DNA from 3 places in the Sodalis sp. RH22 genome. Region 3 is predicted to be linked to each of the others. Evidence: predicted binding sites of a transcription regulator. Region 3 holds the regulator's gene; each other region holds the start of a gene.
What was found. The regulator CRP, encoded in region 3, controls carbon source genes, mostly activating them, when cyclic AMP is high. The targets are predictions, from matches to a motif close to ATGTGANNNNNNTCACAT.

Region 1 (7,490 bases), 590 kb from region 3:
ATGGCCATAACGATCACCGCGCCGGCCACTTCGGTATATTTATTATCCACCGTATCGAGCGTGCCGGCATAAATGGTGGCCCAGCAGGGTCCGAACAGTACGCTGACAAATACCGCGGCATAGACGGCGGTGAAGTTCGGCACCAGCACCACATAGGCCAGCGTCGCCACGCCCAGGATAGAATAGGCGATAAGAACTTTTTGCGGGGTAAAGCGCGTCATCAGGAAATTGGCGACAAATTTACCGATAAAAAAACAAATAAAGCTGTAAATCATAAAGTTGGACGCGTCACGCTCATTTACCGCCCCCAGGTTCAGCGCCAAACGGATGGTAAACGACCATACGGCCACCTGCATGCCCACATAGAGAAACTGCGCCGCGATGCCCTTGCGAAAGCGCGCATTGCCGGCAAGATAACGCAGCGTTTCGCCCATGCCGGGCGCGGCGCGGCGGTTTTGCTTATCGGGCTGCGGTTTGCAGTGGGGATACCGGGTGAGCATAAACAGCACCATCACCACCACCAGCACCATAATCAGGTATTTATAGGGTTCCAGGGTCAGTTCCAGCATATTGAGACGGAACTGATGCACCTGCTCCGGCGTCATGGCGGCCATTTGGCTGCTTAAACTGCCGCCTTCCTGAAACACCAGGTATTTCCCCAGCACAATACCCATCAGCGCGCCGATGGGATAAAACGTCTGGCTGATGTTCAGCCGCAGGGTCGCGTAATCGCGATGACCGATCATCGAGCTGTAGGTATTGGCCGCGGTCTCAAGAAAGCTTAAGCCGATGGCGATGGCAAAAATGGCCGCCAGGAACATGGTATAGGTGGCCATATGGGAGGCGGGATAGAACAGTACGCAGCCGATGATATACAGCGACAGGCCGATCATAATGGCCATTTTGTAGCTGCTTTTGCGGATAACCATCGACGCCGGGATGGCAATCAGGAAATAACCGCCGTAAAAGGCGCTTTGCACCAGGGCGCTGGCAAAATCGCTCAATGCGAACACCGTTTTGAACTGGGTGATCAGGATATCGTTAAGGCTGGCGGCGCAGCCCCATAGCGGAAACAGGCAGGACAGCAGGATAAATTGAAACAACGGTGTTTTGTTTAAATAGCCGTCAGGCATTTGTACCGTATTGTGGCGCATGATGTTATTCCTGATGAAGGGTGGCAAGGAAATCATGGAACTGGGAAGCCTCGGCATAGGAACGCTGGGTGCCTTTACCCCGGACGCTGTAGGCGGCATAGGCGGACGCGTAGCGCATGGCCTGTTTGATATCGCCGCGCGCGACAAAATAATGCGCAAAACAGCCGATAAACGCATCGCCGGCGCCGCTGGTATCCACGGCGTCGACCGGTACCGGATCGACCCGGTACACCTCGTTGCCGCTTAGCCACATCGAGCCGCGATGCCCCATGGTAATAATCAGGTTCTTCAATCCTTTGGCCAGCAGCGAACGGCCGGCCAGCAGGATATGCTCCTCGCTGTCCACCGGCATGCCGGTCAGAATTTCCAGCTCTGTCTCGTTAGGCATAAAAAAGTCGCACCGGCAGGCATACGCGATATCCAGTTCCCGGGTGGCGGGCGCCGGATTAAGGATTACGGGAACCTGATGCCGGGCGGCAAAATCAATGGCGTGATAGACGGTGGCGAGCGGAATTTCCAGCTGCAGGATAATCAGCCGGCAGCCCTTGAGCTGTTCCGCCGCCCGATCGATGTCCTGCGCGCCGAGGTGATCGTTGGCGCCTTTGATAATCAGGATGCGATTATGTGAATCTGGATCGACAAAAATCGGCGCTACGCCGCTGGATACGCCCGCCACCGTTTCCACATAGCGGGTATCGACCCCATGGCGCACCAGGTTGTTAACGGTATTGTCCGCAAAGAGATCCTCGCCGACTTTACTGACCATCATCACCTCCGCCCCTAGCTTGGCGGCGGCTACCGCCTGATTGGCGCCCTTGCCGCCGCAGCCGATTTCAAAACCGGGGGCTTCCAGCGTTTCCCCGGTTTTAGGCATCTCTTTGATATAGGTGATTAAATCCACCATGTTGGAACCGATAACTGCGATATCCATAATTATTAGCCCTCATATTTTTAACCTTATTCAATGTTATTTTATTAACACTAACAAGACAAAAATGTTAGTAACATGACAATGATCACATCGTTTAATGAAAATTAAATTGCCACATGCCTATTGTAAGAGGCTTCTGTAATGTTATTATTCTCACATTATTATCGTGATAATCCACATAAAGGACATTAACATGACTTCCCCTGAAATCGATTTTGCCCCTTACATCGACCATACCCTGCTGGCGCAGGATGCCACCGAAGCGCAGATCACCACGTTATGCGGCGAGGCTAAACAGTGCGGATTTTATGCGGTCTGCGTCAATTCCGGGTATGTGCCGCTTGCCGCGCGCTTGCTGCGCGACAGCCCGGTAAAGGTCTGCTCGGTGATCGGCTTTCCGTTGGGCGCCGGCCTGACCTCCGCCAAGGCGTTCGAGGCGCAGGCGGCGATTGCGGCGGGTGCGCAGGAAATAGATATGGTGATTAACGTCGGTTGGCTCAAAAGCGGCAATATTGACGCGGTAACCGCCGATATCCGCGCGGTCCGCGAGGTTTGCGCGGCTATTCCGTTGAAGGTAATATTGGAAACCTGTTTGTTGAGTTCACCACAAATTGTCGCGGTTTGCCGGATATGCCGCGAACTGAAGGTGGCGTTTGTGAAAACATCCACCGGCTTCAGCACCGGCGGCGCAAAAGAAGAACATGTCAGGCTGATGCGCGAAACCGTCGGCGGGGAGCTGGGCGTTAAGGCCTCCGGCGCCGTACGCGATCGCCAGACCGCCACCGCCATGATCCTGGCCGGCGCCACCCGAATCGGCACCAGTTCAGGTGTCGCGATCGTATCGGGCAAGGCGTCCGCCAGCGACTATTAATTTCTGAGAACCCGGCGGAAATCGGGTCTGATAACGCAGGATGTCATATGGAAACGCGGCGCGAAGAAAGGATTAATAAACTGATACTCGCCCTGAAGCGGGAAGATAAGCTTCATTTGAAAGATGCCGCCGTCCTGCTGGGCGTCTCGGAGATGACCATCCGCCGCGATCTCAGCGCCGAACCCGCGCAGGTCGTACTGCTGGGCGGTTACGTGGTTAACGATCCGCGCAATAATAACGTTACCCACTATTTTGTTTCGGATCAAAAAGCCAAGCACGTTGAGGAAAAAACCCTTACCGGCCGCCTGGCGGCGGCGCTGATCGAGCCGGACGACACGGTTTTTTTCGACTGCGGCACCACCACCCCGTTTATCATCGATGCGATTGACGATGACCTGGCGTTTACCGCCGTCTGCTATTCCCTGAATACTTTCCTGGCGTTACAAGATCATCCTAATTGCAAAGTTATTTTATGCGGCGGCGAGTTCCACCCCGCCAACTGCATCTTTACGCCGCTGACCCAATATTCCATCCTGGATAATATCCGCCCCGATAAAGCGTTTATCTCCGCGGCGGGTATTGATATCGGTTTCGGCGCCACCTGCTTTAACTTTGACGAACTCACCATGAAGCATCGCGCGTTGTCCATGTCGCAGCAGGCAATCCTGGTGGCCGATCACAGTAAATTCGACAACATCAAACCCGCCTTTATCGGTGCTTTATCCTTGTTTCATACCCTGATAACCGACCAATCGCCGCCGCCGAAATTTCATGAGTATTGCCAACAGCATGACATCAGGCTGCTTTATCGCCGGGAATAGCTGAACGACGGGCAAAAAAATGCCGGGCTGCTTACGCAGACCGGCATTGTTACGTTATCGCCGCCTGGGCCGACGGGTTTAAGCTTCTTTACCCGAACGGTTAGCGCGTTTACGGTCATTTTCGGTCAAATGACGTTTACGTAAACGCACGGACAGCGGTGTCACTTCCACCAGTTCATCATCATCGATAAACTCCAGGGCCTGTTCCAGCGACATCTTGATCGGGGTCACCAGCGTCGTGGCCTCATCGGTGCCGGAAGCACGCATGTTGGTCAGTTTTTTACCTGTCAGGCAGTTTACCGTCAGGTCGTTGGAACGGGTGTGGATGCCGATAATCTGGCCTTCATACACTTCCGCGCCGTGGCCCAGGAACAAACGGCCGCGATCCTGCAGGCTGTACAAGGCGTAGGCTACCGCTTTGCCCTGGCCGTTGGAAATCATCACGCCGTTCTGGCGTTGGCCGATTTCACCCGGACGGACATCGTCATAATGGCTGAACGACGAATACAGCAGGCCGGTGCCGGACGTCATGGTTAAAAAGTCGGTGCGAAAACCAATCAAGCCGCGGCTGGGGATGATGTAATCAAGACGGATGCGTCCTTTGCCATCCGGCAGCATATCGCGCATTTCACCTTTACGGATGCCCATGGCTTCCATAACCGGGCCCTGGTTCTGTTCTTCGATATCCAGGGTAACCTGTTCGAACGGCTCTTGTTTCTTGCCGTCGACGGTACGATAGATAACTTTCGGGCGCGATACGGCGATTTCAAAACCTTCACGCCGCATGTTTTCGATCAGCACCGACAAATGCAGCTCGCCGCGGCCCGAGACCAGGAAGGTGTCCGGATCGACGGTTTCTTCCACGCGCAGGGCCACGTTGTGCACCAGCTCTTTGTTCAGGCGCTCAAGGATCTGGCGGGAGGTGACGTATTTGCCTTCCTTGCCGCAGAACGGCGAGGTGTTGACGCCGAACGACATGGAAACGGTAGGTTCGTCCACCGTCAGCGGCGGCAACGCTTCGACCAGGGCCTGATCGCAAATGGTATCGGAGATATTCAGCTCGCCAAGGCCGGTAACGGCGATGATATCACCCGCTTCCGCCAGCTTGGACTCGATGCGCAGCAGGCCCATATGGCCCAGCACCTGGCCCACTTTGCCGTTGCGACGCTTACCTTCATGGTCGATGATGGTAACAGACTGGTTCGGTTTAACCGAGCCGCGTTTGATGCGGCCGATACCGATGACGCCAACATAGCTGTTGTAGTCAAGCTGCGAAATCTGCATCTGGAACGCGCCGTCGCTGTCGACGTTCGGCGCTTCGACGTTCTTGACGATGGATTCAAACAGCGGGGTCATGTCGCTGGCCATGTTCTCGTGCTCATAGCCCGCAACACCGTTTAACGCGGAGGCATATATGATCGGAAAATCCAGTTGCTCATCGGTTGCGCCGAGGTTGACAAATAAATCAAACACCTGGTCCACTACCCAATCAGGGCGGGCGCCGGGACGGTCGACTTTATTGATGACCACAATGGGTTTGAGACCGTAAGCAAAGGCTTTCTGGGTCACGAACCGGGTTTGCGGCATGGGTCCGTCCATGGCGTCGACCAGCAGCAATACCGAGTCAACCATGGACATCACGCGCTCAACCTCGCCGCCGAAATCGGCATGTCCGGGGGTATCAACGATGTTGATACGGTAGTCGTGCCAGTTAATAGCGGTATTTTTAGCGAGGATGGTAATCCCGCGCTCTTTCTCCAAATCGTTGGAGTCCATGACGCGCTCAGTGGCGTCGTTGCGGTCACCCAATGTTCCGGATTGTTGCAACAGCTTATCGACCAGGGTAGTTTTACCATGGTCGACGTGCGCGATGATGGCGATGTTACGCAAATTTTCGATCACAACTTTGCCTCAGGCATTAGAAATAGCGCGTTATTGTACACGTAATAAGCGAGGGACTAAACAAGATCGCGACGATCTCTGCATTTGCGTCATTTTTGACGCTTCGTCATCCCTTTCTCAGTGCATTATTTCACCTCGCCCCATTTATTGCACCAAAATAGTGCCCACTTACTGCCCAAATGCACTAATATAGCGCTATCCCACCAATCTGGTGCAGGCGGACTTTGGTTAATAAGGCCGGAAACGCGGCCCTTCTCATCATTTTGGCAATGTTGGCACACTTTTAGCTACTGTTTATACCAGTCCAGTTTAGCCTAGCCCAGCTAAGTTAAATAAAATTCGATCCATACGATTTCGTTCCACGACGACAATGGCACATCCGGGAGAATACAAGTTATGTCCGCTGAACACGTTTTGACGATGCTTAACGAGCACGAAGTAAAATTCGTCGACCTGCGTTTCACTGATACGAAAGGTAAAGAACAGCACGTCACTATACCAGCCCATCAGGTAGATGCCGACTTCTTTGAAGATGGAAAAATGTTTGACGGCTCCTCCATTGGCGGCTGGAAAGGCATTAACGAGTCCGACATGGTGCTGATGCCCGATGCCAGCACGGCGATGCTCGACCCCTTCTATGAAGAAACCACCCTGATTATCCGTTGCGACATCCTTGAGCCTGCCACCATGCAAGGCTACGATCGCGACCCGCGTTCCATCGCCAAACGCGCCGAAGAGTTTCTGAAAACCTCCGGCATTGCCGATACCGTGCTGTTTGGGCCGGAACCTGAATTTTTCCTGTTTGACGATATCCGCTTTGGTTCGTCAATTTCCGGTTCCCATGTCGCTATTGACGACGTTGAAGCCGCATGGAATACCGATAAAGTTTACGAAGGCGGCAATAAAGGCCATCGTCCCGGCATCAAAGGCGGTTATTTCCCGGTTCCCCCGGTGGATTCATCACAGGATCTGCGTTCCGCCATGTGTTTGACCCTGGAAGAAATGGGCCTGGTGGTTGAAGCTCATCACCATGAAGTCGCCACCGCCGGCCAGAACGAAATCGCCACCCGCTTCAACAGCCTGACGAAAAAAGCCGACGAGATCCAAATTTATAAATATGTCGTGCATAACGTTGCCCATGCCTTCGGCAAAACGGCGACCTTTATGCCGAAACCGATGTTCGGCGATAACGGCTCGGGCATGCACTGCCATATGTCGTTGACCAAAGACGGCAATAACCTGTTCTCCGGCGACAAGTACGGCGGCCTGTCCGAAACCGCCTTGTTCTACATTGGCGGCGTCATCAAACACGCCAAGGCCATCAACGCCCTGACCAACCCGACCACCAACTCCTACAAGCGTCTGGTCCCGGGATATGAAGCGCCGGTTATGCTGGCCTACTCCGCCCGCAACCGCTCAGCCTCCATCCGTATCCCGGTGGTCGCCAGCCCGAAAGCCCGTCGTATCGAAGTGCGCTTCCCGGATCCGGCCGCCAACCCATACCTGGCGTTTGCCGCCCTGCTGATGGCCGGTCTGGACGGGGTTATCAACAAAATCCATCCTGGCGATGCCATGGACAAAAACCTCTACGATCTGCCGCCGGAAGAAGCGAAAGAAATCCCACAGGTGGCCGGTTCGCTGGAAGAAGCCCTTAAGGCGCTGGACGCGGATCGCGAGTTCCTGACCCGTGGCGGTGTTTTCACCGACGACTCCATCGACGCGTATATCACCTTACGCACGGAAGAAGTAGACCGTATTCGCATGACGCCGCATCCGGTGGAATTCGAGCTGTATTACAGCGTATAACTTGA
Region 2 (7,490 bases), 1.8 Mb from region 3:
CCTGCACGTTTTCTTATGGCGCCAACCTGTGCGGCAGGGAAACACAGCCACGGCAGAATAACTATCGGAACGCGTTGGTCCTGGCAAGACCCGCTCCTGTTCCCCTTTTTACCCGCCACGTCACTATGGCCGGCGATGAATCGCGCGCTGATAGCGGCGCCGCACCAGTCGCCGCCGTTGATACACCGGGTGACCGCGGAACAAACGCGCCGCAAGGCGATGTCCGCGCCCTCCTTGCCGCCAAGGGAATGGGAACAGACAGTTTCGAGCAGGAATATTCGCAGCGCAGTCTAACCCTTTTTTTTGCCCTGGCGGGAAAGTCGGCGCACAAGGTTAAAAACAAATACCATAACCGAAGGGATAAAAATTATTTATATTTTATTAAAAGTTATGCTGAATTACATTACCTGGTGCAAGATTACATTAAGAACAACCCTGAAAAAACCATAATAACCGCGCCTATTTATTTTAGCATCATGAAAGAAATGGGTGTTATCTTAGCAACGGACATCTATGATCAACGTTCGCATTTTAACACCGGGAAAACCGGCCGCCTGCAGGATAAACTGGAGAGCATCTCCGAACGTCTGCGGGAATGTCTAGACAAAATGTTTGCCAACGTATTTAGTCCAGGCAACCATCTGCTAAAATATCTCGTCGTGCCTTTTATGAGTAAATATCTGGCCCTGGCCCATAGCCTGTCGGAAGAGACATTTATTACGGATCTCCCTGCTGAAACAGCGCTTGGGCAATACTTGTATGAAAGATTGCTACAGGCACGCAATGAGCACATGTCAACGCCAAGAGAAACTAATAATATCAGTGCCATAATACAAATGGGAGAAGACATTAACCTTATTAGCCGCTCAGTAAAATTATTTCTTGCCTGAAGTTTTATATCTCGCCGTATTGATAAGCAAAAACCTCATGGCTCATGAGGGTCGGCGGGCTTTCGACCCGGCATTATCGAACCATTCCTGCCATCCCCGGGCAACAGAAGGTTAAACATCAGGCAAGGTCTGCCGATAACCTTAGCGGGACTTAAGTATGTCATGGGAAATCATGAAGAATGAACAGGACTGAGCGCGATAATTTGCACTACTTATGCAAAGAAGATCCTGAATTTGCCATTTTTTATCGGGAATTTCGGACAAATCATGCTCGTCCGTTATCCGAACACCGTATCGCGCTGTGCGGTTTACGCGGTACGGGCAAACGCGTCCTGGAGAAGGTATTGCCTGCCGCCATCAGCGGTAATGCGCGCACGGCCCTGAGCGACCGCCATTCGCCAGAAAAAAGCGGCGTTGATCACCCCTCCCGCCGCTGTCTCTTTATCGACGATATCAACGACTCCCCCGCCGGCGCGCTGGCCGGCGCTATCGGCGCGGACTGGATCCTGTATGTCCACGGCGCGGGCCAGCCGGGGCTGGCTCAGCCGGAAATCCGTTTTCTGGCCGCCTTGCAGAACCGTTTTCCCGATCTCGGGCGACGGCTGATAATGATACTGCATGACGAGGAGGGGAAACCGCGCGAGACAACCCGTTGCACATTGGAAAACAGCCTGGCGCCGCTGCTGCCCCATCCTCCCCGCCTTATTACGCTGTCCCTGGAGGATCATCTTATGGACGGCGACAGAAACAACGCGCTGAGCGGGGAAGTACGACGGCAGTTGGATGATTTGATCGCGTGCTATCCCGGGGGGCTCGCCGCCGCCCGCGCCCGCGCCGCCGCCGCCCTGCTGGATTCACTGGATTATTTTGTCGGCCGGGCGATAACAAGGCGCGAACAAAGGTTAACCGGCATTAATGATGACCTGGACCAGGCATGCGCGCTTTGGCGGCAGGACCTGCTTATCGTCGATGACCTGCTGCATCAGCGGATAACCCAGAACCAACCACTGTGACTCATTTCAGAGGAAGTTGATATGCGATGGTCAGATATTTCTTTTGTCAGTGCCGCCCTGGGCGTTTTCGCGGATATCGGCGCCGGGCGGCTAAGCGGCCTGCCGCCGGCCGCGGGAGTTCGGGCGAAGGACCGTCGTTTCAGGCCGGCGCAGGCGCCGGCCCGTGAAGGCACTTGCCGGGAAAATGAGATTGTCGCGGATGCGAAAATCCAGCTGTTGGGCTTCTACCGCCGTCATCCACGGATGATTGTGCATAGTGAATCAGCTTATATTCCGCTGACTTATGTCGCGCTTAGCCATTTTGTCAGGCAGAACAAAAACCAGCCCCTGCCTGAGCTGCTGGCGGCGTTGGCCAGGCTGATTCCCGGTACCGACATAAGCCCGGTCCGGCGCGGGCAGACGGCGCGGGCAAACGCGCTGCGGCGAGAGATTAGCGCGCTGAATGATTTCAGGGCGCGGCTGGCGGCCGAGCGCGCGCGTCAAGACGCTGGCCTTATACGCTAAATTAGCCGTTGTCAATACCTTATGTTGGGATGGGGAATTAACGCAACGGCAGAATAAGGCGAATTCCGCCGTCATCCAGCATAATAAAGGATGCTAATGTAAAAGAGATGAGATTAAGGATAATGAGTGGAACGTTTAAGTGATTTGCGACTTTTTATCGAAGCGGCGATGTTGGGCAGTTTTTCGGCGGCGGGACGTAAGCTCGGTTGTTCTCCGGCGGCGGCGAGCGCCTGCATCGTGCGTCTGGAGACCGGTCTCAAGGTGCGCCTGTTTGAACGGACCACCCGCCAGCTCAGGCTGACCGACGAGGGCAAGCTGTTCCTAAGCTATAGCCAGCGCGCCGTGGAACAGCTTAATGACGTCACCGAGCTGTTGCGTTCGGGCAAGGATGACATCAAGGGCGCGATACGCATTACCGCCCCCTCCGACGTTGGCCGCAATCGTCTGATTGGCTTATTGGAGCGCTTTCGCCAAGACTTTCCCGCAATACACTTTATTCTCTCTCTGGCCGATGCCACGACCGCCCCGATCGGCGACGACATTGACATCGCCATCCGCTATGGGCAGCACGACGACGCCGGCATGACGGCCTATAAACTGGCCGACAGTCATCGGGTGGTATGCGTTGCTCCGGCGCTGCTGGCGCAATTGGATCCACCGCTGGCGCCCCCCCATCTGCAGGCATTGCCGTCCATTGCCCTGATTAATACCTTAGGCAATCAGGAGCAATGGGTTTATCGCGATGAAGCAAAAATGCCGCGGCAGCTGACCATGACCCCCGCCTACACCACCAATGACGACGACATTAGCCGCAAATGGGCCGTCATGGGATACGGATTCGCTTATAAGTCGATCCTGGATATCAGTGAAGACCTGGCCGCGGGCCGGCTGGTGACGGTATTGGATCAGTATTTTATTGAACCGGCGCCCCTTGTCGCCCTGTATAATCGGAATAAATTCCAGCCGCCCCGCATCAAACGGCTACTGCACTTCCTGGCTGAAAACCTGGCATAACCGCAGGCCGACGGCAGTTTGCCTGCCCGATATCGCCGGCGCAGCGTGAGGACCGCGTCACAAAGACGCAGGGGTTCGCCTTGCCCCGCTTAACGCCGCAACCATCATGACCTATCATTCATTCAGACGCGCACCTTCAGCATCATCAGAAGCGAACTTATTGTCGCGTCTTACGGCCGGCGGAGATAAGCTGGTGAACAGGTTGTCCCGCGCCATGTCCTCGCATTTTTTTCTGGAGAGTATTATGCATATTGATTTATCGGGAAAACGCGCCATCGTCACCGCCTCCACCGGCGGCATCGGTTTTGCCATCGCCACTGGGCTGGCGCGCGCCGGCGCGTCAGTGGTGATTAACGGCCGCAGCCAGGCCACGGTAGATAAGGCGCTGGGCCAGTTGCGACACACGGTGCCGCAGGCGGCGGTTGAAGGCGTGGCGGCTGATTTGTCCGATGCGGCGGGCGTGGCTACGCTTACCGGCGCCGTACCCGCCGCCGATATTATCGTCAATAACGCCGGCATTTACGGCCCTAAGCCTTTTTTCGACGTGGATGACGATGAGTGGGAGCGTTATTTCCAGACCAACGTTATGTCCGGCATACGACTGGCGCGTTTTTACCTGCAAGGCATGCTGGAACGCGACTGGGGGCGCATCGTGTTTATTTCATCGGAGTCGGCGCTTAATATCCCGCCGGAAATGATCCATTACGGGGTGACCAAAACGGCGCAGCTGGCCGTCGCGGGCGGGTTGGCCAAACTCGCCGCCGGCACCGGGGTCACGGTAAACTCGGTACTGCCCGGCCCAACGCTGTCCGAAGGCGTGCGCGAGATGCTGAAGGATTCCGCCCGGGATGCGGGCGTGAGTATTGAACAGGCGGGAACCGATTTTGTGCGCACCCACCGGTCAACCTCTATTATCCAACGGCTGGCGACCCCCGAGGAAGTGGCCAACCTGGTGGTATATACCTGCTCCCGGCAAGCATCGGCCACCACCGGCGCGGCGCTGCGGGTGGACGGCGGGGTTATCAACAGTATCGTCTAGCGGCGACCTGAACTCCGGCCCTGCCGCACCTCTGGGATGCGCGCGCGATATCAGGCATAATCACTTCACTAACTTGTTAAAAAGATGTGAAGGTATTGCTATGCACGATGAGTTAAGCGCAGAAATAAAGCAAAAAATCCTGCAATCCACCACCACCGTCGCCAAGGTGGTGTTTCCCACCACCATAAACCATCATTCGACCCTGTTCGGCGGCACCGCCCTGGCATGGATGGATGAGGTTTCCTTTATTACCGCCACCCGCTTCTGCCGCAAACGGCTGGTAACGGTATCCACGGAAAAAATCACCTTCAGCCGGCCCATTCCTTCCGGCACCATTATCGAGCTGGTGGGCAGGGTTAGCCGGGTGGGCAGGACCAGCATCACCGTGGATGTCGCCATTTTCCTTGAAGATATGTACGCGGCGGGCCGGGAGGAAGTGGTGCGGGGGCAGTTTAATTTTGTCGCGGTGGATGAAAATGACAAAGCGACCCCGCTGTTATAATCCCCGCCCCGGATTGGCGCGATGTGTTAAAACACGTCGCCGGCATTGTAAAAAAATGCTCTTTTTTATGTGATGCGCATCACAAATATTTGCATTTATGTGACGGAGGTCATATTATTACCTCATCAAACGCAAACACGTTACAGGCGAACAAACCTGGTGAGGGAAAGCATATGAAATTCCGTAAATTCCTGAAAAAAATTCTGCTGTCATACGTTAATACCGTGAAAGACGTACCGCCCGGTGCCATGTATTAATTTCCATGACGTCAAAAAAGCTGCCGCGGCAGCTTTTTTTTTTGGCAAAAAAACGCTGATGAAATCAGGCCTGGAGAAATTCAAGCAGCGCGGCGTTCACCTTATCGGCATCCACGGTACACATACCGTGGGACGCGCCGGCCAATACTTTTAACGTGGCGTCGGGAATGATCTTGGCTGATTTACGGCCCGAAACCTCTAGCGGCACGATTTGATCGTCATCGCCCTGCAGCACCAGGGTCGGCACGTCGAATTTTTTCAGATCCTCGGTGAAATCCGTCTGCGAGAACTGCTTGATGCAGGCATATTGCCCGGCGATGCCGCCCGCCATCCCCTGCAGCCAGAAAGCATCTATCACCCCCTGGGAGAGTTTGGCGCCGTCGCGGTTATAACCATAAAACGAGACCGCGAGATCTTGATAAAATTGCGATCGATCCGCCGACACGCCGGCCCGGATACCGTCGAAAACCGTTATCGGCACGCCCTCGGGATTCGCCGCCGTTTGCAGCATCAGCGGCGGCACTGCGCTTATCAGCACCGCTTTGGCCACGCGTCCGGTACCATGGCGACCGATATAGCGCGCCACTTCCCCGCCGCCGGTGGAATGGCCGATAAGGATGGCGTCCTGCAGATCCAGGCTGGCGATAAGGGCCGCGAGATCATCGGCATAGGTATCCATATCATTCCCGTCCCACGTCTGGGCCGACCGGCCATGGCTGCGCCGGTCATGGGCGATAACCCGATAGCCCTTGTCGGCAAGGAACATCATCTGGCTGTCCCAGGCATCGGCGGTCAGCGGCCAGCCGTGGGAAAAAACCACCGGCTGGCCGGTGCCCCAGTCCTTATAGAATATCTGCGTCCCGTCATCGGTTGTGATAGTGCTCATGTTGTCTGATCCTTTTTTCGGGTGAGTGGGGATAAGAGCCGCCGACGCTATCGTCAGCATTGCATACGGGGCATGAGAACGCCTGGCGGGCGCCATCAATTTCCGGGTCAACCTATCAAGATTAGGAACGAAAAGAGTAAGCCGCCATCCGCCGCCAAAAGATAATGGCGGCTTGATGCCGGCAAAAAGAATATGCAGGCCTAAGTCACGGGAAAATCAATGTGATTCCGCGCTGTCCCAATACTGGTATTGCGTGGCCGTGCTGCGGTGTCGTCTGATAATCGACTGCGGTAAAATTTCCGTGTCGCTGCCATAACTCAGGATGCAGTTGCCCACGTCGTCGTTGCGCTGGCACTGCTCCACTTTGGTGAGCTGGCTTACCGGCGTCCGTGACACCGAGAAAGAACCCGCCTCCCTGCCGTCGGCATCATACTGATAACGGGTTTGACCATGGTTCGAACGCATCGAGATGAAATAACCTTTTTTATCATAGGCGTAAATATATTCATCGTTGCTGAACGCGTCGGTGCCCCGCGCCGTGCTTTTGACCAGACGCAAATTATTATCGTAGTCATAGGTCCCGGTGGTAAATCCGGGCCGCTCGTTAATAGTAAAGGCATCGGTCGAGGAGGTGATCACGCCGTTTTTACCGGTAAAAAACCGGCTTTTGCCCTGCTTATGGTTAACCAGCGTTGGCTTGCCGTCTTGATCGAGAATGATGGCGATATCGTACTCGCTCTCCCAGCCATCAGCGGATTTTACCGTGTGATTGGACATGCGCAGGGTCATGCGGCCCTCCGTTTTGTGGTAATCGTACGCTTCCTCGATAAGGGCGCCGCAGGTGTCGAAACTGATGCTTGAGCGGGCCTGTTCATCCAGATCTTTTCCCACCATCCCCGCCACCACCAGCCGGATGTCGCCTTTGGCGGTGCCGCTCAGCATGATGAGGTTATTACTGTCATTGATATTTTTTTTTGCCGCGGGGCATTCTTTTTCAGCCGCGGCCGCATTGACGGCCAGGCCGGCCAGCAGGATCAACACCGGCAATCGGTAAATTGGATTAATCATATGTTTTCCCAGGCATACCTGCGATTCGGTTACCATCAAAAATCAGGTAATTACAGCGGCGAACAGGATTTAGCGCACCGTAAAAGTATACCCCGCCAGGCAGGCCGGCGCCATGATTACGCCCGAACACGGCGAGTCAATGCCGCCCCGATCGACGCGGCGCCGTTTTTACCGCGAGAAACCGTCAAAGCAACTTGCATTCGCTCCGGAAAAAACTGTATATTTACCCAGTATAAATAAAAGGATAGATCATGCATGTTGAACTGATTTACGACAAAAGAAATTTTACCGCCTTGCCCGACGCCGGCGGTCTTATC
Region 3 (7,490 bases):
GATAAGCCCGATGGGCACGGCCAGCAGCCGCGCCTGGTCGCCGCCCAGCCGGTCGACGATGGCTTTATAGGCCAGCGGCACCAGCGACGTGCCGACCTTGGCCACGATCATAAACAGCAGCGCCGCCACCAGATAGTAGCGCAGCTTAGGGTTATTCTTGGGCCACAGGTAAGGCAGCAGTATTTTCAGCGGCTTATAACGGTACATGCGTTGTTTTTTTATCCCTGACGATATGACAATATGGCCGGTAGCCTGCGGGCGGGCGTCGGGTGAATATCACACAGGTCCTGATCTCCTGTCCAGGCAAAGGACGCTATCCTGTGTAGCTGGCGGGGCACGGGCCGCTATCTAAAATGCATCCTGTTGTTATTCAATAAAAATCTATTTACCAGTAGGATATACCGGCGATGTTGCTGCTTATCGATAACTATGACTCCTTTACCTACAACCTGTACCAATATTTTTGCGAGCTGGGCGCGCAGGTAGAGGTATGGCGCCACGACCGGTTGCAACTGGCCGATATCGAGCGCATGGCCCCGCGGCAACTGGTGATTTCCCCGGGTCCCGGCACCCCCGACGAGGCCGGCATTTCATTGGCGGCCATTCGTCATTTTGCCGGCAGGATACCTATACTCGGCGTCTGTCTGGGTCATCAGGCCATTGCGCAGGCTTTCGGCGCCCGCATCGTGCGCGCAAACCAGGTGATGCACGGCAAAACCTCCGCCATTACCCATGACGGCCGCGGCGTCTTCGCCGGGCTGGCCCTGCCGCTGACGGTCACCCGCTACCATTCCCTGGTGATCGACCGCGCCGGCTTGCCCGATTGCCTGGAGGCGACCGCCTGGAGTCTGCGCGACGGCGCGCGGGATGAAATCATGGGCATCCGTCATCGAACCCTGCCGCTTGAAGGTGTACAGTTTCATCCTGAAAGCGTGCTCAGCGAGCAGGGCCATCAACTCCTGGCGAACTTTCTTGCGTGTTAGCCGATCGGCATGTTGATATAGCATTAACGGACAAGGCCACGGGCAGCGGCTTTTTTTCGCTCTGATAGTGATAAAACGATTGCACTGGAGTGATTTTTTATTCATATTTTATGACTATAATATCACTTCTTGATTTGTTGCGGACCGGGTAATTACATATGAATACAGATAATAGCGCAGTAACGCGGGAAACTTTCGACCAGGTTATTCTGCCGGTTTATGCACCGGCGCAGTTTATTCCGGTCCGGGGCATGGGCAGCCGGGTATGGGACCAGGACGGAAAGGAATATATTGATTTCTCCGGCGGCATTGCGGTCACTGCGCTGGGACATTGCCATCCGGCGCTGGTCGCGGCGCTGAAAGCCCAGGGCGAAACCCTATGGCACACCAGCAACGTCTTTACCAACGAACCGGCGCTGCGCCTGGCGCGCAAGCTGATTAACGCCACCTTTGCCGACCGGGTGTTTTTTGCCAACTCGGGCGGCGAGGCCAATGAAGCGGCGTTTAAGCTGGCGCGTCACTACGCCATTACCCGCCACAGCCCCTATAAAACCAAAATCATCGCTTTTCATAACGCGTTCCACGGCCGCACGCTGTTTACCGTTACCGTGGGCGGGCAACCGAAATATTCCGACGGCTTCGGGCCAAAACCGGCGGATATCGTCCATGTGCCTTTTAACGATCTGGCGGCCGTCAAGGCGGTGATGGATGATCATACCTGCGCCGTGGTGGTGGAGCCGATTCAGGGTGAAGGGGGCATTATGCCCGCCACGCCGGAATTCCTGCAGGGCCTGCGCGATCTGTGCGACCAGAATCAGGCGCTGCTGGTGATGGACGAAGTGCAGTGCGGCATGGGGCGCACCGGCAAGCTGTTTACCTATATGCACTATGGCGTAACGCCGGATATTCTGACCACCGCCAAGGCGCTGGGCGGCGGTTTCCCCATCAGCGCCATGCTGACTACGGAAGAGATCGCCTCGGTGATGAAAGTGGGCACCCACGGCACCACCTATGGCGGCAATCCCCTGGCCTGCGCGGTATCCGAGGCGGCGCTGGATGTGATTAACCAGCCGGAAGTCCTGGCGGGCATTAACGAAAGGCACGATCGTTTTGTCAGCGCGCTCCGGGCAATTGACGACAAATATCAGGTATTTTCGGATGTGCGCGGCATGGGCCTGCTGCTGGGCGCCGAACTGCGGCCGCAGTTCCATGGCCGGGCGCGCGAGTTCCTGCACGCCAGCGCCGCGCAGGGCCTGATGATCCTCAACGCCGGTCCGGACGTCATCCGTTTCGCGCCGTCGCTGGTGGTGGAGTTCGCCGATATCGAACAGGGCATGGCCCGGTTTGAACAGGCGGTGGCGCAGGTTATCGCCGCCAAACCCTAGGCGCGCGGCGGGAGACTAATGGCTTAACCGGCGCGCCAGCCAGTTGCCGTGCTGCGGCCGCTGGCGCCAGGCTACCGAAGAAATCGTATGCATCACGCCCAGATGGAACAGAATACGCCGCAGATGGCGTTCCATCAGGGTGCCGGGCAGCTCCGGCGTTTCGCCGGCGGCGTCCATCACCGGGCTGTCTGAGCTTGGGCCGTCATATTCCAGCCGTTGCTGGCAGCGCTGCAGCGCCACCTCGCAAGAGGCCAGGTACTTTTGCGCCAGCGTCGGCGTCAGCATGTAGTGATCCCGCGCCAGGATGGTCATGGCATTGATGTGCTCGACGATGAACTGGCTATGGGTCACCCATAAACGCATATCGGTCAGATAGCGCGAATTAAACGCCGGCTCCCGCATCGCCTGGCTAAGCGACGTAAACAGCGCGTTGTGCGCCTGGTTGACCTTCATGCGCGCGTAGGCCAGCGCCGCCGGCTCGGGGGCGGGTTGCAGCAGCAGCCGCAGCGCGTCCTGGCCCCGCTCCAGCGCCAGATGGGCGTTTTTGCGCAGCATACCGCTTTGCCACTGCGGCCATAACCACAGCATGCCGCCGAACGCCAGCATACAGCCGATCAGCGTATCCACCAGCCTGGGCACCAGGAAATGCGCGCCGTTCAGCGACAGTAGCTGCAACGTATACACCGCGGTCACCGTCATGCCGATCATCGCCAGGCCGTAATTTTTGCGCAACACCAGGTAAGACGCCAGCGTCAGGAACAACATGCACAGCAATACCGTGCCGTCGCTCAGCCTGAATTGCAGCGTGCCGGCGGCAATCACCAACCCCGCCAACGTGCCCAGGGCCCGATGCTGGATCCGCACCCGGGTGGCGTTATAGCCGTTCTGGCTGACAAACATCACCGTCATTAAAATCCAGTAGGGTTTGGGGAGATCCAATACCAGCCCCAGGCTGCTGCCGATGGCCAGCATAATCCCAAGCCTTGCCGCGCTGCGCAGCGCCATGGATTTAAAGGAACAGTAGCTGACCAGCGCATGCCAAAACGACAGCCGCTGCTGGTTGTCGGCCATCAGGTCGCGGCGGTAAAGCGGGCGCTGGGTACGCAGCAGCCGGGCGATACGGCTGAAATGGTAATAACAAAACTGTCCGACCGGATTATCCGGATGCCGGTCGGCAATTTTTTCCAGGGCCGACAGCGCGGTGGCCATGTTAAAACGCCCCGGCTGCCGGTGATAGAGAATATCATCCGCCAGTACCCGCAACCGCGCGGCAATCAGCCGGGCGTTATAGCGGATAACCGCCTCGGCGTGGCTTTGCGCCACCAGTTTTTGTACTTCGTCCGGCTGGTGCAGGCTGACGGCGATATGCTCCTGCAAATCCAGCGCCACCTGGAAAGAACGCAGCAGGCGTTTGTACTGCAGCTGATCATTGGCCGACAGCATATAAAGCTGCTGGTATACCTGGGCAATCAGATCAATCACCGCCTGCTGGCGGGCAAACAGCGGCGGCAGGGCGGTTTCCGGATCGGTATGCTGTGTCAGCAGGGTATATTTCGCCTCGATATAATCCGCCAGCTCCCGATACAGCAGGCTAAGAGATTCCCGCATCGGCTGCTCCTTCCACAACCGGAACCACAGGGCGTTGAACAGTCCGTACCAGGCGGTGCCGGCAATATACAGCAGCGGCGGCACGACGGGCGGCACATTGCCGGCCAGGCCCAGGGTAAAGATGGCGGCGATAAGCGCGGCGGGCAATAAACGGCCGTGCAGCGGGCTGATTTCACCGGTAACGCCGAACAGCAGCGCCAGGCCGAGCATCACCAAGGGCAATGGCACCGGCACGGCCAACAGCACCTGGATCAGCACGCTGCTCAGCGCGAACAGCGCACCGCCGACGGCCAGGCGCTTGAAAAACCGTTTATGCAGGGTATCGAGGCCGGCGATATTGCAGCAGGCAGGGACCAACGAAAACAGCAGGCCGTTTTGCAAGCTGCCGAATAACAGGCCGGCGGCCACCGGCAGGCATAGCACGATGGTTTGCCGCAGGGCATAGTTTACTTCAGGGTGGTAGATTAACCGGCGCCACATACTGTCAGCAAAAAAAGCGTGGTACGAAGCACCACGCCTGTATAACGGGGCTATCAGCGCGTGCCGTAAACAACAATGGTTTTACCGTGCGCGGATATAAGATTTTGATCTTCGAGCATTTTAAGAATACGTCCTACCGTCTCGCGGGAACAGCCGACAATCTGGCCGATTTCCTGACGAGTGATTTTTATCTGCATGCCGTCGGGGTGGGTCATGGCGTCGGGTTGTTTCGCCAGGTTCAACAGGGTTTGCGCTATGCGTCCGGTAACGTCCAGGAATGCCAGGTTGCCGACTTTTTCCGACGTTACCTGTAAACGACTGGCCATTTGCGCCGACAGGCGCATCAGGATATCCGGATTCACCTGAATCAGCTGCCGGAATTTTTTATACGAAATCTCGGCGACTTCACAGGCGGTTTTCGCCCGTACCCAGGCACTGCGTTCCTGACCTTCCTCGAATAGGCCGAGCTCACCGATGAAATCTCCCTGGTTAAGATAGGAGAGAATCATCTCTTTGCCTTCTTCATCCTTAATCAGCACCGCCACGGCGCCCTTAACGATGTAGTAAAGCGTTTCAGCCTTTTCACCCTGATGTATAAGTGTACTCTTCGATGGATACTTATGAATATGGCAATGAGACAGGAACCATTCGAGAGTCGGGTCTGTTTGCGGTTTGCCGAGAACCATTCGCTGTTATCCTCTTTTGTCATCGCTATCCCAGGTTCGGGACATCGTATTCCCTGTTACGGCGCTTGTATTATTCACTCTGACTCCGCGTTTAAACGGAGCGACGTAAGGGAACTTATTAGGGTCTGGTAATGTGATGTTCCGATCGATCTCTTGCCCTTTCATTATCATGAGGCCGATCCAGCCTTGTTTTTAGCATAGGTTTGAAGCAGTGTCTTCTGTTGTCTTGCTTCAGCATGAAGTATGTTCAGTAACATTGCCAGTTTTCCAACAAAAATGTAGTCTGCTGGAAAGCTTTTCATCAGGAGTATCATAATGCAGGCACGGGTCAAATGGGTAGAAGGGTTGTCTTTCATGGGCGAATCCGCCTCGGGCCACCAGGTTTTGATGGATGGGAACGCGGGCGAAAAAGCGCCCAGCCCAATGGAAATGGTATTGATGTCGGTCGGCGGCTGCAGCGCCATTGATGTGGTATCGATTTTACACAAAGCGCGGCAGGACGTCCGGGACTGCGAGGTCAAACTCACCTCCGAGCGCCGCGACGAGGCGCCGCGCCTGTTTACCCATATCAACCTGCATTTTATCGTCACCGGCGCCGGGCTGACCGACAAGGCGGTGGAGCGGGCGGTGACGCTATCGGCGGAAAAATACTGCTCGGTCTCACTGATGCTCGGCGCGTCGGTCAATATGACCCACAGCTTTGAAGTGCGCGACGAACGCCACGCCCCCGCCGCCTAACCGGCCCGCCAACACCGCACTCAAACCCGGCGTGTTCAAGGGAGAGCGCGCCAATGGGGTCGAATCGGGCATGGTTTCTCTGCCCGACCGAGCGCCCCATGGCACGGTATGCTAGGCCCGCCAACACCGCAGCGAATCCTGGCGTGTTCAAGGGAAAGCATGCCGATGGGGCCGAATCGGGCGTGGTGTTCCCGCCCGAGGCCTCGAGTTTACTTAATTTCCTTTCCTTCCAGCAACTGCTGTACCAGCGGCCCCATTATCAGCTCCATCGCCAGCCCCATCTTGCCCCCGGGCACCACCAGCGTATTAATATTGGAAATAAAGGAGCCTTGCAGCATCGCCAGCAGGTAAGGCAGGTCGATATGCGCCAGGCTACGGAAATGAATAACGACAAAACTTTCGTCAAGTGAGGGAATCGCCTTGGCGGCGAAAGGGTTCGACGTGTCGACGGTCGGCACCCGCTGGAAATTGATATGGGTGCGGGAAAACTGCGGCGTGATGTAGTTAATATAATCCTCCATCGACCTCACCACCGAATCCATCACCGCCTCGCGCGAATGCCCCCGCTCGCCGGTATCGCGCACCAGTTTCTGGATCCACTCCAGGTTGACGATGGGCACCACGCCCACCAGCAAATCCACGTGCTTCGCCACGTCATGGCTATCGGTTACCACGCCGCCGTGCAGCCCCTCGTAAAATAACACGTCCGTCGGTTCCGGCAACGCCTGCCAGGGCGTAAAGGTACCGGGGATCTGGTTATACGGCACCGCCTCGTCATACGTATGCAGATATTTACGCGACTGACCGCGGCCGGTATCGCCATACTGATGAAACGTATGCTCCAGCAGGCCAAAGTTATTGGCGTCCGGACCAAAGTAGCTGATATGGCGCCCTAAATCCCGCGCCTTGCGGATCGCCATATCCATTTCCGGCCGGGTAAAGTGATGAAAGCTGTCACCCTCCAGTTCGGCGGCGTGGATATTCAACTGCTGGAATATTTTACGAAACGCCAGGCTGGTGGTGGTGGTGCCCGCACCGCTGGAACCGGTAACGGCAATAATGGGGTGTTTTGTCGACATGGTAACCCTACGCTTGGTTGAATTGCGGCGTGAAGAAGTGCGCCCGGCATCAAGGCCCAGAAGTGAGTGTTAGCATATTTAGCGCTTAGGGGCCAGGGGCTTCGCTATTCGCCCGGCGTATTACCGGCCTGGTCATTAAACCGGCCGCGCGGCATGATATTGATATTTTCATGCAGTTCCGACCAGACCACCACCGCCTCGCCGCTTATCAACTGGCGTTTTACATCCTCGACCTTTTGCGCCAGTGATTTCTCCTGCTCGCCATAATCGGTGCCCTCACGCAGTACAAAGGACTCGATCAGGTTATAGAGCGTGTCAGGATCGATTTGTTCCCAGGGAATAATCACGATATTGTGTCCCGATAGTCAATAAATCAAGGTGTTGAGTAAATTTCACCTGTTATGCCTTGTGCATCCCCGTGCGCACTGGTAGCTTCATACGCGTTATTTTACGGGGAGCCGCCAAAACGTGGAACTGAGTCTTTTTCTGTCAATGCTGGGGTTTCTCTGGGTGGCCGCCATTACCCCTGGT

Region 1: a site for CRP is predicted at 2,227-2,244, ahead of deoC (deoxyribose-phosphate aldolase). Genes of this name have one in related genera too.
Region 2: a site for CRP is predicted at 5,030-5,047, ahead of azuC (stress response protein AzuC). Genes of this name have one in related genera too.

The regions. Positions count from the first base shown of each region.
Region 1 covers NZ_CP178731.1:3,843,178-3,850,667, forward strand. Annotated here, with positions in the region: gene fucP (L-fucose:H+ symporter permease) at 1-1,154, opposite strand, end outside; gene rbsK (ribokinase) at 1,159-2,085, opposite strand; gene deoC (deoxyribose-phosphate aldolase) at 2,279-2,956, shown strand; gene deoR (DNA-binding transcriptional repressor DeoR) at 3,004-3,777, shown strand; gene typA (translational GTPase TypA) at 3,856-5,679, opposite strand; gene glnA (glutamate--ammonia ligase) at 6,076-7,485, shown strand.
Region 2 covers NZ_CP178731.1:2,585,007-2,592,496, forward strand. Annotated here, with positions in the region: gene ACL2XN_RS11845 (hypothetical protein) at 1-890, shown strand, start outside; gene ACL2XN_RS11850 (hypothetical protein) at 1,070-1,903, shown strand; gene ACL2XN_RS11855 (hypothetical protein) at 1,925-2,407, shown strand; gene ACL2XN_RS11860 (LysR family transcriptional regulator) at 2,534-3,421, shown strand; gene ACL2XN_RS11865 (SDR family NAD(P)-dependent oxidoreductase) at 3,666-4,460, shown strand; gene ACL2XN_RS11870 (acyl-CoA thioesterase) at 4,561-4,962, shown strand; gene azuC (stress response protein AzuC) at 5,136-5,219, shown strand; gene ACL2XN_RS11880 (alpha/beta fold hydrolase) at 5,284-6,105, opposite strand; gene ACL2XN_RS11885 (hypothetical protein) at 6,322-7,173, opposite strand; gene ACL2XN_RS11890 (DinI-like family protein) at 7,425-7,490, shown strand, end outside.
Region 3 covers NZ_CP178731.1:4,433,379-4,440,868, forward strand. Annotated here, with positions in the region: gene ACL2XN_RS19990 (ABCB family ABC transporter ATP-binding protein/permease) at 1-207, opposite strand, end outside; gene ACL2XN_RS19995 (aminodeoxychorismate synthase component II) at 408-983, shown strand; gene argD (bifunctional acetylornithine/succinyldiaminopimelate transaminase) at 1,142-2,368, shown strand; gene ACL2XN_RS20005 (YccS/YhfK family putative transporter) at 2,384-4,456, opposite strand; gene crp (cAMP-activated global transcriptional regulator CRP) at 4,510-5,142, opposite strand; gene ACL2XN_RS20015 (hypothetical protein) at 5,310-5,498, opposite strand; gene ACL2XN_RS20020 (OsmC family protein) at 5,458-5,880, shown strand; gene ACL2XN_RS20025 (phosphoribulokinase) at 6,090-6,959, opposite strand; gene ACL2XN_RS20030 (YheU family protein) at 7,064-7,306, opposite strand; gene ACL2XN_RS20035 (LysE family translocator) at 7,428-7,490, shown strand, end outside.